Regions from separate parts of the Streptomyces luteoverticillatus genome, predicted to be linked through region 2. Evidence: predicted binding sites of a transcription regulator. Region 2 holds the regulator's gene; each other region holds the start of a gene.
The links. The regulator HrcA, encoded in region 2, represses chaperone genes, less so after heat shock. The targets are predictions, from matches to a motif close to TTNGCACTCNGNNNNNCNGAGTGCNAA.

Region 1 (4,304 bases), 1.9 Mb from region 2:
GCCGAACCTCAACCCCGGCTTCACCAAGCTCGTCAAGGCCGACAACCTCGCCCGCGAGCTGGGCGTCACCGGCGGGCTGTACGTCAAGGACGACTCCGGAAACCCCACGCACTCCTTCAAGGACCGCGTCGTCGCCATCGCCGTCGAGGCGGCGCGCGCCTTCGGCTTCACCACCCTCTCGTGCTCCTCGACGGGGAACCTTGCCGGAGCGGTGGGCGCCGCGGCGGCGCGCGCGGGCCTTCGGTCCTGTGTCTTCATCCCGCACGACCTGGAGGCCGGCAAAGTTGTGATGGCCGCTGTCTACGGCGGCGAGCTGGTGGGGATCGAGGGGACGTACGACGACGTCAACCGCTTCTGCAGTGAGCTCATCGGCGACCCGCTGGGCGAGGGCTGGGGCTTCGTCAACGTCAATCTGCGGCCCTACTACGGGGAGGGCTCCAAGACCCTCGCGTACGAGATCTGCGAGCAGCTGGGCTGGCGGCTGCCGGACCAGATCGTGGTGCCGGTCGCCTCGGGCTCGCAGCTGACGAAGATCGACAAGGGGCTGAAGGAGCTCGTCGCGCTGGGGCTGGTCGAGGACCGCCCGTACCGGATCTTCGGCGCGCAGGCCGAGGGGTGCGCGCCGGTCTCGCGCGCCTTCAAGGACGGGCACGAGGTGGTGCGGCCGGTGAAGCCGGACACCATCGCGAAGTCCCTGGCCATCGGCAACCCGGCCGACGGGCCGTACGTGCTCGACATCGCCCGGCGCACGAGCGGGGCCGTGGAGGACGTGGACGACGAGCGGATCGTCGAGGCGATCCGGCTGCTGGCCCGGACGGAGGGGATCTTCGCGGAGACGGCGGGCGGGGTGACGGTCGGGGTCACCCGGAAGCTCCTGGAGGACGGGCGGCTGGACCCGTCCCTGACCACCGTCGTGCTCAACACGGGCGACGGGCTCAAGACGCTGGACGCGGTGGCGGCGGGGCCGACCGCGACGATTCCGCCTTCGCTGAGCGCGTTCCGGACGGCGGGGCTCGCGGGCCTTTGAGCCGGGGCCTCACTGGCCTTTAGGCCCCTCACGGGCCTTTAAGCGAGGCCATTGCCGAGCGGGCCCATTGCCCGGCCGTTTACTACCTCAAACCAAAGGTGATCCCATGAGCGTCAGCGTCCGCATTCCCACCATCCTTCGCACCTACACCTCCGGTAAGGCAGAAGTTTCCGCCGAGGGAGCCACTCTCGGTGAAGTCATCGCCTCCCTGGAGAAGAACCACCCCGGAATCGCCGCCCGTGTTCTCGACGAGGGCGGAAAGCTGCGCCGTTTCGTGAATGTGTACGTCAATGACGACGACGTACGGTTCGAGGGCGGACTGGAAGCAGCCACTCCGGATGGCGCCGGGGTGTCGATCATTCCGGCGGTCGCCGGCGGCTGACCGGGGAGGCCCCGAAGCCCTTCCTGGGCAGGCCTCCCGGGGCCGGACCCTTGGCCCGACCCTTCCGAAGCGTTCCTGCGGAATTCACCGGAATCACCCCGCCCGTAAAACGGACGGGGTGATTCCGTCTGTTGAACCGCGATACAGTTGGGGCGTTCCCCCTCCGGTGTCACTGCCGAACGCATATGAGAACCCGTCAAGTTGTGCCCACGACATGTGCACGAATTGCCGGGTTGGTTGCGTTATGCCCGGTCCGACTTGCCCGAGAAGCTGGCGAAATAGGTAGTAATAACCGATCGGCCGCGCCCGGAATTCTCGTCCGACTGACCTGTTGCAGACGGCATCCGTGCAGATACATTCAGCGGCGGTCGACGCGTTCCGGCGCACACCCCCATCCTGTCTGGGGGTGAGGTCTGACCCGGGTCCGCGAGGTGCGGTCCTGTGCAAGGGCCAGTAATAGGGGAGTTAGGCATGGCTCAGGGCACCGTCAAGTGGTTCAACGCGGAGAAGGGGTACGGCTTCATCGCGGTCGACGGTGGTGCGGATGTTTTCGTCCACTACAGCGCGATCCAGATGGACGGCTACCGCACCCTCGAGGAGGGGCAGCGGGTCGAGTTCGAAATCTCGCAGGGCCAGAAGGGGCCGCAGGCGGACATGGTCAAGGTGACCGCCTGACCGGCGCGCATCGACCACCGGCTCACTCAGCTCGCCGAGGGGCCCGCGTCTCCACGACGCGGGCCCCTCGCGCGTCCGCGTCAGGTCCGGGTCGCCTCCGGGCACGTCCAGGTGTGGGGTCATCCGGCACGGGGCAGGTTGGTGTGAGGCGCTTGCACTCGCAGGGGTCGAGTGCTAATCATTGGGCTTAGCACTCTCCGAGTGAGAGTGACAGATTTGGACCGTCGGTGAGGTCGGCGAGCCAAGCGGGGCAAGGAACCGCGAGGCACGCAGGCCGTCCGTCGCGGGCACCAGCGCGGTCCGGAGCAGTCTCCACCCCGTCCTGGGAGGACCACTTCACATGGCCAAGATCATCGCGTTCGACGAGGAGGCACGGCGCGGTCTCGAGCGCGGGATGAACCAGCTCGCCGACGCCGTCAAGGTCACCCTCGGCCCCAAGGGCCGGAACGTCGTCCTCGAGAAGAAGTGGGGCGCCCCCACGATCACCAACGATGGTGTGTCCATCGCCAAGGAGATCGAGCTCGAGGACCCGTACGAGAAGATCGGCGCCGAGCTGGTCAAGGAGGTCGCGAAGAAGACGGACGACGTCGCCGGTGACGGCACGACGACCGCGACCGTCCTCGCCCAGGCGCTCGTCCGCGAGGGCCTGCGCAACGTGGCCGCCGGTGCCAACCCGATGGCCCTGAAGCGCGGTATCGAGAAGGCCGTCGAGGCCGTCTCCGCCGCCCTGCTCGAGCAGGCCAAGGACGTGGAGACCAAGGAGCAGATCGCCTCCACCGCCTCCATCTCCGCCGCCGACACCCAGATCGGCGAGCTCATCGCCGAGGCCATGGACAAGGTCGGCAAGGAAGGCGTCATCACCGTCGAGGAGTCCCAGACCTTCGGTCTGGAGCTGGAGCTCACCGAGGGTATGCGCTTCGACAAGGGCTACATCTCGGCGTACTTCGCCACCGACATGGAGCGTATGGAGGCCTCGCTCGAGGACCCGTACATCCTGATCGTCAACTCGAAGATCAGCTCGGTCAAGGACCTGCTGCCGCTCCTCGAGAAGGTCATGCAGTCCGGCAAGCCGCTGCTGATCATCGCCGAGGACGTCGAGGGCGAGGCCCTGTCGACCCTGGTCGTCAACAAGATCCGCGGCACCTTCAAGTCCGTCGCCGTCAAGGCCCCGGGCTTCGGCGACCGCCGCAAGGCCATGCTGGGCGACATCGCCATCCTCACCGGTGGCACGGTCATCTCCGAGGAGGTCGGCCTCAAGCTGGAGAACGCCGGTCTCGACCTGCTCGGCCGCGCCCGCAAGGTCGTCATCACCAAGGACGAGACGACCATCGTCGACGGTGCCGGTGACAGCGAGCAGGTCCAGGGCCGCGTCAACCAGATCCGCGCCGAGATCGAGAACAGCGACTCGGACTACGACCGCGAGAAGCTCCAGGAGCGCCTGGCGAAGCTGGCCGGCGGCGTGGCCGTCATCAAGGCCGGTGCCGCCACCGAGGTGGAGCTCAAGGAGCGCAAGCACCGCATCGAGGACGCCGTCCGCAACGCCAAGGCCGCCGTCGAGGAGGGCATCGTCGCCGGTGGTGGCGTGGCCCTGCTCCAGGCTTCCTCGGTCTTCGAGAAGCTCGAGCTCGAGGGCGACGAGGCCACCGGTGCCGCCGCTGTGAAGCTGGCCCTGGAGGCCCCGCTGAAGCAGATCTCCGTGAACGCCGGCCTCGAGGGCGGCGTCATCGTGGAGAAGGTGCGCAACCTGACCCCGGGCCACGGCCTCAACGCCGCCACGGGCGAGTACGTCGACATGATCGCCGAGGGCATCATCGACCCGGCGAAGGTCACCCGCTCCGCCCTGCAGAACGCCGCGTCCATCGCCGCGCTGTTCCTGACCACCGAGGCCGTCATCGCCGACAAGCCGGAGAAGGCCGCCGCGGCCGCTCCGGGCGGCATGCCGGGCGGTGACATGGACTTCTGATCGACCTGACAGGTTGATCGACCGTCCTGCGGTCCACCGGGGCGGCACCCTCACGGGGGTGCCGCCCCGGTGGCGTTTCCGGGGCCCGGGCCCGGGGCCTTTTCGGGCGGCCCCACCCGTCGGCGGTGAATAAGGGACACTGGAAGCTTGTCCCGCACCACGGGCGGGACCGAGGAGAGCGGAAGGCCGAGGCGTGAGCGGACCCCTGATCGTCCAGAGCGACAAGACCCTGCTGCTGGAGGTGGACCACGAGCGTG
Region 2 (4,304 bases):
TTGTCCTCAAACGCCGGACGGGCTGATTTCAGCCCGTCCGGCGTTTGAGGACCGGGGTCCGGGGCGGAGCCCCGGTTTCGGGAAGGGGCGGGTCAGGGGACAGTCACGAAGTCGATCAGCTCCTCGACCCGGCCGAGGAGCGCCGGCTCCAGGTCCTTATAGCTCCGCACGCCGGACAGGATCCGCTGCCACGCCGCACCCGTGTTCTCCGGCCACCCCAGCCCCCGGCACACCCCCGTCTTCCAGTCCATCCCCCGCGGCACCGTCGGCCACCCCGGGATCCCCACCGACGCCGGCTTCACGGCCTCCCAGACGTCCACGTACGGGTGACCCACGACCAGCACGTGCGGGGACTCCGCCGTCACCTCCGCCGCGATCCGTGACTCCTTCGAGCCCGGGACGAGGTGGTCGACCAGGACGCCCAGGCGCGCGTCGGGCCCCGGGCCGAAGGAGCGGACGATCGACGGGAGGTCGTCGACGCCCTCGAGGTATTCGACGACGACGCCCTCGACGCGCAGGTCGTCACCCCACACCCGTTCCACGAGCTCCGCGTCGTGGCGGCCCTCGACGTAGATGCGGCCCGCGCGGGCGACGCGGGCGCGGGCGCCGGGGACGGCGAGGGAGCCGGAGGCGGTGCGGGCGGGGGCCGCCGGGGGAGCGGGGGCCGGGCGGACGAGGGTGACGACCCGGCCGTCCAGCAGGAACCCGCGCGGCTCCATGGGGAACACCCGGCACTTGCCGAAGCGGTCCTCCAGCGTCACCGTCGGCCCCTGGGCCGTCTTCTCGCAGCGGATCACCGCCCCGCAGAAACCGGTCGTGACCTCCTCGACCACGAGATCCGGCTCCGCCGGGATCTCGGGGACGGGAGCGGACCGCTTCCACGGAGGAGTGAGATCAGGGCTGTACCGCTTGCTCCACATGCGGGCCATTGTGGTTCAAGATCCACACCACCGTCACGACACGCCGAAGCGCCCCGCCAGCGCGTCGCGCTGCGCCCGTACGAACGCCGCGTCCACGACCGCGCCGTGCCCCGGCACGTACAGCGCGTCGTCCCCGCCGAGGGACAGCAGCCGGTCCAGGGCCGCCGGCCAGGCGTGGGGGAGGGCGTCCGGGCCCGCCTGCGGCTCGCCGGACTCCTCGACGACGTCGCCGCAGAAGACGACCTCGCGTTCCCCCGCGACCAGCGCGGCCAGGTCGTGCGCCGTGTGCCCGGGGCCGATGTTGGCGAGCAGCACCCGCCGCCCGCCGCCCAGGTCGACGGTGAGCTCCCCGGACACCGGGTGGTGGGGGAGGACGAGGAGGTCCACGGCCTCGGCGGCGGTGTCGGGGTCCATGCCGTGCCGGACCGCGTCGTGCCGCAGCTCCTCCCGCTCCCGCGCCAGCAGCTCCTCGGTGCCCACCGCCGCGTACACCTGGACGCCGGAGAACGCGGCCGTGCCCAGGACGTGGTCGAAGTGGGGGTGGGTGAGTGCGATGTGCGTCACGGGGAGCCCGAAGAGCTCCTGCACCTCGCGGCGGATCTCCACCCCTTCGTGGAGTGACGAGCCCGTGTCGACGACGAGCACGCCGTCCGCCCCCGCGATCGCCCCGACGGTCGCGTCCCAGCCCGGCAACCTGCGGCGTACGACTCCGGGCGCGAGCCGTTCCCAGTGCTCCCCACCGGCGTGCGCGGTGCCGGCATCCCCTCGCGTCTGCATACCGCGACGCTAGCGGCAGAGCGGTACGGTTGCCTGCTGCGGGCGGCCGCTGGCTCGCGGCGAGGACGGCCCTTGCCCTGGCCGTGGGGCCCGGCCGTACACTGGCTGGAGGGATCTGGCACTCGTGACCATTGAGTGCCAGGGGTGAAGACCCTGTGAGACCCGGTAAGAAACCGTAGAACCGTACGGTCGTACGACGGCTGGACCACTGGACTGGAGGTGCGCGCGAGATGCTGAGCGAACGCAGGCTCGAGGTGTTGCGCGCGATCGTCCAGGACTACGTCGGCACCGAGGAGCCCGTCGGCTCCAAGGCGCTCACCGAGCGGCACCGGCTGGGGGTCTCCCCGGCCACCGTGCGCAACGACATGGCCGCGCTGGAGGAGGAGGGCTATATCGCCCAGCCTCACACCAGCGCCGGCCGCATTCCGACCGACAAGGGCTACCGCCTCTTCGTCGACAGGCTCGCGGGCGTCAAGCCCCTGTCGACGCCGGAGCGGCGCGCCATCCACAACTTCCTGGACGGCGCCGTCGACCTGGACGACGTGGTGGCCCGGACCGTCCGGCTGCTGGCGCAGCTGACGCGTCAGGTCGCGGTGGTGCAGTACCCCTCGCTGACCCGTTCGACGGTGCGTCATGTGGAGCTGTTGTCCCTGGCCCCGGCCCGGGTGATGCTCGTCCTGATCACCGACACCGGGCGGGTCGAGCAGCGCATGGTCGACTGCCCGGCGCCGGTCGGTGAGAACGCGCTGGCGGATCTGCGCGCGCGGCTGAACAGCCGCGTCGTGGGCCGCCGGTTCTCGGACGTGCCGCAGCTGGTGCAGGACCTCCCCGAGTCGTTCGAGAAGGATGATCGCGGAACCGTTTCCACAGTCCTCTCGGTCCTGCTGGAAACGCTGGTCGAGGAGACCGAGGAGCGGCTGATGATCGGCGGCACCGCCAATCTCACTCGTTTCGGTCATGACTTCCCGCTGGTGATCCGGCCCGTGCTGGAGGCGCTGGAGGAGCAGGTCGTGCTGCTCAAGCTGCTCGGCGAGGCCAAGGACTCGGAGATGACCGTGCGCATCGGTCACGAGAACGCCCATGAGGGGCTGAACTCCACATCCGTCGTCGCCGTCGGCTACGGTTCGGGCGGCGAGGCCGTCGCCAAACTCGGCGTGGTCGGACCGACCCGCATGGACTACCCCGGAACGATGGGAGCGGTACGCGCAGTGGCACGTTACGTCGGACAGATCCTGGCGGAGTCGTAAGTGGCCACGGATTACTACGCGATCCTGGGCGTCCGCCGCGACGCCTCCGCGGACGAGATCAAGAAGGCCTTCCGCCGTCTCGCGCGAGAGCTCCACCCGGACGTCAATCCGGACCCGAAGACCCAGGAGCGGTTCAAGGAGATCAACGCCGCTTACGAGGTGCTCTCCGACCCGCAGAAGAAGCAGGTCTACGACCTCGGCGGCGACCCGCTGTCCTCCTCGGGCGGCGCGGGTGCCGGTGGCGGCTTCGGCGGCGCGGGCTTCGGCAACTTCTCCGACATCATGGACGCCTTCTTCGGCCAGGCCTCGCAGCGCGGTCCGCGCTCGCGGACGCGCCGCGGCCAGGACGCCATGATCCGTCTCGAGGTCACCCTGAGCGAGGCGGCCTTCGGCACCACCAAGGACATCCAGGTCGACACCGCCGTCGTCTGCACCACGTGCAGCGGCGAGGGCGCGGCCCCGGGCACGTCCGCGCAGACCTGTGACATGTGCCGCGGCCGCGGCGAGGTCTCCCAGGTCACCCGGTCCTTCCTGGGCCAGGTCATGACGTCCCGCCCCTGCCCCCAGTGCCAGGGCTTCGGCACGGTCGTGCCGACCCCGTGCCCGGAGTGCGCCGGCGACGGCCGCGTCCGGTCCCGGCGGAACCTGACGGTGAAGATCCCCGCCGGTGTCGACAACGGCACCCGGATCCAGCTCGCGGGCGAGGGCGAGGTCGGCCCCGGCGGCGGCCCCGCCGGCGACCTCTACGTGGAGATCCACGAGAAGCCGCACCCGATGTTCCAGCGTCGCGGTGACGACCTCCACTGCACGGTCACCATCCCGATGACGGCGGCGGCGCTCGGCACGAAGGTGCCGCTGGAGACCCTGGACGGCGTCGAGGAGATCGACATCCGCCCGGGCACCCAGTCCGGCCAGTCGATCCCGCTCCACCAGCGGGGCGTCACCCACCTGCGCGGCGGCGGCCGCGGTGACCTCGTCGTCCACGTCGAGGTGACCACGCCGACCAAGCTGGACCCGCAGCAGGAGGAACTGCTGCGCCAGCTCGCCAAGATGCGCAACGAGGAGCGCCCGACGGGCGAGTTCAAGCCGGGGCAGCAGGGTCTGTTCTCGCGGCTGAAGGACGCGTTCAACGGGCGGTAGGCGCCTGGCTGGGGGTCCGGGGGTCGCCCCCCGGGCAAGCACAGCAAGCCGGGACAGCAGGGTCTGTTCTCGCGACTGAAGGGCGCGTTCAACGGCCGTTAGGCCCGATGGTCACGGGGTAATCGGGGGCACAGCCCCCGGTTACCCCACTTGTGACACGATGTGCTCATGGCCCCGTTGAACGGACTGTTCGAGCACCCGATCGTGCAGGCCCCCATGG
Region 3 (4,304 bases), 770 kb from region 2:
CGTGCCGGGCGAGCACGACCACGAGCACGACCATGACCACGAGCACGGCCATGGGCACGGTCACGCGCATGACCACGACCACGTGCACGAGCTGAGCAAGCAGAACCTCTACGACTGACGGGCGGCCCCGCCGGTCCGGGTCACGCCCGGGCCGGCTGCCCCAGCAGCATGGCCGGCGCGCCCGCCACACGCGTCAGCACGATCACGCACGAGTTCGCACCCGCGAGCTTGAGCTTCTTGCGGAGTTCCTCCGGCTCCACCGCCGAGCCCCGCTTCTTGATGACGGCGACCCCGATCCCGCGCTCCCGGACGATCGCCTTGAGCTTCTTCAGGTTGAACGGCAGCACGTCCGTGATCTCGTACGCCGCCGCGTAGGCGGAAGCCCGCAGCTCGTCGCTCGTCACATACGCGATCGTCTCGTCGATCAGCCCGCCGTCGCCCAGCTCCGTCGCGGCCTCCGCCACCAGGTGGGCGCGGATGACCGCGCCGTCCGGTTCGTAGAGGTAGCGGCCCACGGGCCGCACGGCCGGGTCCGGCAGACCGCGCCCCACCAGGGACGCGCCGCCCGGCAGCAGGGTCGCCCGGTGCGTGCCGGGGTCCGTGCCGAACCACAGCACGGCCTCCTTCACGTCACCGCCGTCCGAGATCCACTCGGCCTCCGCGTCCTCGGGGATCGCCTCGTGCGGCACCCCGGGAGCGATCTTCAGCGCGGCGTGCGGGGCCTTGCGGGCCGCCTCGACCGCCCAGGACAGCGGGGGCGAGTAAGCCTCCGGGTCGAAGATCCGGCCCCGGCCGCCGCGCCGCGCCGGGTCCACGAACACGGCGTCGTACGACGAGGTGTCGACCTCGGTGACATCCGCGCAGCGCACCTCGATCAGCTCGGCCAGGCCCAGGGCGGCCGCGTTCGCGCGGACGACCTCGCAGGTCAGGGGGTCGCGGTCGACGGCCAGCACCTCGATGCCGGCGCGTGCCAGCGCGATCGCGTCGCCGCCGATGCCACAGCACAGATCGGCCAGCCGGCGCACGCCGAGGGCGGCGAAGCGCCGGGCCCGGTAGGCGGCGACACCGGCCCGGGTGGCCTGCTCGACGCCGTTCGGGGTGAAGAACATGCGGTACGCGTCCTCGGCGCCGAACTTGGCGACCGCGCGCTGCCGCAGCCGGGCCTGTCCCAGTGCCGCCGACACCAGGTCGGCGGGGTGGTCGCGGCGCAGCCGGGTCGCCGTGGCGAGCTCCTGGGCGGGGTCGTGGTCGCGCAGCTCGTCGAGGAGGGCGCGGCCCTCGTCGGTGAGGAGGGCGACGAAGGCGTCGGTGGCGGGGGCGTTCGGTGCGGGCACGTGTCTCATTCTCGCGCCACTCCTCGTAGGGCGGTGAGCCGGAGGAGGGTGAGGGGGCCCGTGCGGTCTTCGAACGGATGAACAAGAATCGGGTGTGTGAGCCCTGTGAGCCCGTCTGTTTCCGGCCGAATACGCGCCGCCGCCCTCGCCTCCGCCGCGCTGCTGCTGACCGGCGTCCTGACCGGTGCTCTGGCCGGATGCTCCGGCTCCTCCTCCGGCGGCCCGGGGAAGCCGCACAAGGCGGCCGGGACGCCCACCGCGCCCGCCACCGCCTCACCGGCCGACCCCGGTGCGTACCGCCGCTGGGGCCTGGACAAGCCGCTGGCCGCGCCCCCGGCCCCGCCCGCGAAGAAGCTCACCGACGGGTTCAGGGCAGGCGAGAAGCCGCAGATCATCCGGCGCATTCCCACGCAGGACAAGGTCGTCTTCGTGACCTTCGACGACGGGGCCGAGAAGGACCCGGAGTTCCTGAGGATGGCGGCGGACCTCAAGGTGCCGTTCACGATGTTCCTGACGGACGACATCGCCCGCGCGGGCGCCGGCTACGGCTACTTCGACAAGCTCCGCGCCCTCGGCAACGGCATCGACAACCACACCCTCTCCCACCCCAACCTGCGCACCCTCTCCGCCGAGGCGCAGAAGCGCGAGATCTGCGGGCAGCAGGACTCCCTTCAGAAGCGGTTCGGCAGCCGCCCGGCCCTCTTCCGCCCGCCCTACGGCAACTACAACGACGCCACGCTCACCGCCGCGGCCGGCTGCGGGGTGCGCGCGGTCGTGCTGTGGGAGGCGACGATGCAGATCAACGACATGCGCTACGCGGAGGGAAACGGGCTCCGGCCCGGCGACATCGTCCTGGCCCACTTCCGCGGGCCCCAGGAGCTCAAGGGCACCACGATGACCCGGATGGTCACCAACATGCTGCGCAGCATTCAGGCGCAGGGCTTCACGGTGGCCCGTCTGGAGGACTATCTGTAGTGCGCGGGAGCCGGGCCGCGTCCCGCAGGAGTACGGCTCCGCCCACGGGGTAGATCAAAGCTCGCCGCACGCCGAATTGGCACTCCGCTTGACCGAGTGCTAACCGCGTCATAGTCTCGGCTCCGTTGGCACTCTCCACCGGTGAGTGCCAAACGTAGCGACGGGCACGTTCCGGCACCCGCGACGACGGGACTCCTGGTCGCCACCTCAGACAGTTAACCCCGTGAGATCTCCGAAGGGGGAGGTCGGATCGTGACGACCGCCAGCTCCAAGGTTGCCATCAAGCCGCTTGAGGACCGCATCGTGGTCCAGCCGCTCGACGCCGAGCAGACCACGGCCTCCGGCCTGGTCATTCCGGACACCGCCAAGGAGAAGCCCCAGGAGGGCGCTGTCCTGGCCGTGGGCCCGGGCCGCTTCGAGAACGGCGAGCGCCTGCCGCTCGACGTCAAGGTCGGTGACGTCGTGCTCTACAGCAAGTACGGCGGCACCGAGGTGAAGTACAACGGTGACGAGTACCTCGTCCTCTCGGCTCGCGACGTTCTCGCGATCATCGAGAAGTAGTTCACCCGAGGCTCTGTGAGCCTTCGAAGCTTGTGAACAGTGCCCCTGGTTCCCGTGCCTGCACAGCCGGGCGCCGGGGGCGCGGTTCGTTTTGAGACCCGGCGAAGGATACGTACCCCATGGCCAAGACCCTGAAGTTCGACGAGGACGCCCGTCGCGCCCTTGAGCGCGGCGTCAACAAGCTCGCCGACACCGTGAAGGTGACGATCGGCCCCAAGGGCCGCAACGTCGTCATCGACAAGAAGTTCGGCGCCCCCACCATCACCAACGACGGTGTCACCATCGCCCGCGAGGTCGAGCTCGACGACGCGTACGAGAACCTGGGCGCCCAGCTCGTCAAGGAGGTGGCGACCAAGACCAACGACATCGCGGGTGACGGCACCACCACCGCCACCGTGCTGGCCCAGGCGCTGGTCCGCGAGGGTCTGCGCAACGTCGCCGCCGGCGCCTCCCCGGCCTCCCTGAAGAAGGGCATCGACGCCGCCGTCAAGGCCGTCTCCGAGGAGCTTCTGGCCACCGCCCGTCCGATCGAGGACAAGGCCGACATCGCCGCCGTCGCCGCGCTGTCCGCGCAGGACAAGCAGGTCGGCGAGCTGATCGCCGAGGCCATGGACAAGGTCGGCAAGGACGGTGTCATCACCGTCGAGGAGTCCAACACCTTCGGTCTGGAGCTGGACTTCACCGAGGGCATGGCCTTCGACAAGGGTTACCTCTCGCCGTACATGGTGACCGACCAGGAGCGTATGGAGGCCGTCCTCGACGACCCGTACATCCTGATCCACCAGGGCAAGATCTCCGCCATCCAGGACCTCCTCCCGCTGCTGGAGAAGATCATCCAGGCCGGTGGCTCCAAGCCGCTGCTGATCATCGCCGAGGACGTCGAGGGCGAGGCCCTGTCGACCCTGGTCGTGAACAAGATCCGTGGCACCTTCAACGCCGTGGCCGTCAAGGCCCCGGGCTTCGGCGACCGCCGCAAGGCGATGCTGGGCGACATGGCCACCCTCACCGGTGGCACGGTCATCGCCGAGGAGGTCGGCCTCAAGCTCGACCAGGTCGGCCTGGACGTGCTGGGCACCGCCCGCCGCGTGACCGTCACCAAGGACGACACCACGATCGTCGACGGCGGCGGCAACAGCGAGGACGTCCAGGGCCGCGTCGCCCAGATCAAGGCCGAGATCGAGACCACCGACTCGGACTGGGACCGCGAGAAGCTCCAGGAGCGCCTCGCCAAGCTCGCCGGTGGCGTCTGCGTCATCCGCGTGGGCGCGGCCACCGAGGTCGAGCTCAAGGAGCGCAAGCACCGTCTGGAGGACGCCATCTCCGCGACCCGCGCCGCGGTCGAGGAGGGCATCGTCTCCGGTGGTGGCTCCGCGCTGGTCCACGCCGTCAAGATCCTCGAGGGCAACCTGGGCAAGGAGGGCGACGAGGCCACCG

Region 1: groL (chaperonin GroEL) is a predicted target of HrcA. The motif match lies at 2,272-2,298, and genes of this name have one in related genera.
Region 3: groES (co-chaperone GroES) is a predicted target of HrcA. The motif match lies at 2,386-2,412, and genes of this name have one in related genera.

What each region holds. Positions count from the first base shown of each region.
Region 1 covers NZ_CP034587.1:4,232,866-4,237,169, forward strand. Annotated here, with positions in the region: gene thrC (threonine synthase) at 1-1,027, shown strand, start outside; gene EKH77_RS18805 (MoaD/ThiS family protein) at 1,134-1,409, shown strand; gene EKH77_RS18810 (cold-shock protein) at 1,881-2,084, shown strand; gene groL (chaperonin GroEL) at 2,425-4,047, shown strand; gene EKH77_RS18820 (DNA repair helicase XPB) at 4,241-4,304, shown strand, end outside.
Region 2 covers NZ_CP034587.1:2,364,460-2,368,763, reverse strand. Annotated here, with positions in the region: gene EKH77_RS10175 (DUF3097 domain-containing protein) at 93-920, opposite strand; gene EKH77_RS10170 (MBL fold metallo-hydrolase) at 954-1,697, opposite strand; gene hrcA (heat-inducible transcriptional repressor HrcA) at 1,928-2,944, shown strand; gene dnaJ (molecular chaperone DnaJ) at 2,945-4,084, shown strand; gene EKH77_RS10155 (nitronate monooxygenase) at 4,253-4,304, shown strand, end outside.
Region 3 covers NZ_CP034587.1:3,137,913-3,142,216, reverse strand. Annotated here, with positions in the region: gene tsaD (tRNA (adenosine(37)-N6)-threonylcarbamoyltransferase complex transferase subunit TsaD) at 1-118, shown strand, start outside; gene EKH77_RS13560 (class I SAM-dependent methyltransferase) at 141-1,343, opposite strand; gene EKH77_RS13555 (polysaccharide deacetylase family protein) at 1,440-2,309, shown strand; gene groES (co-chaperone GroES) at 2,562-2,870, shown strand; gene groL (chaperonin GroEL) at 2,990-4,304, shown strand, end outside.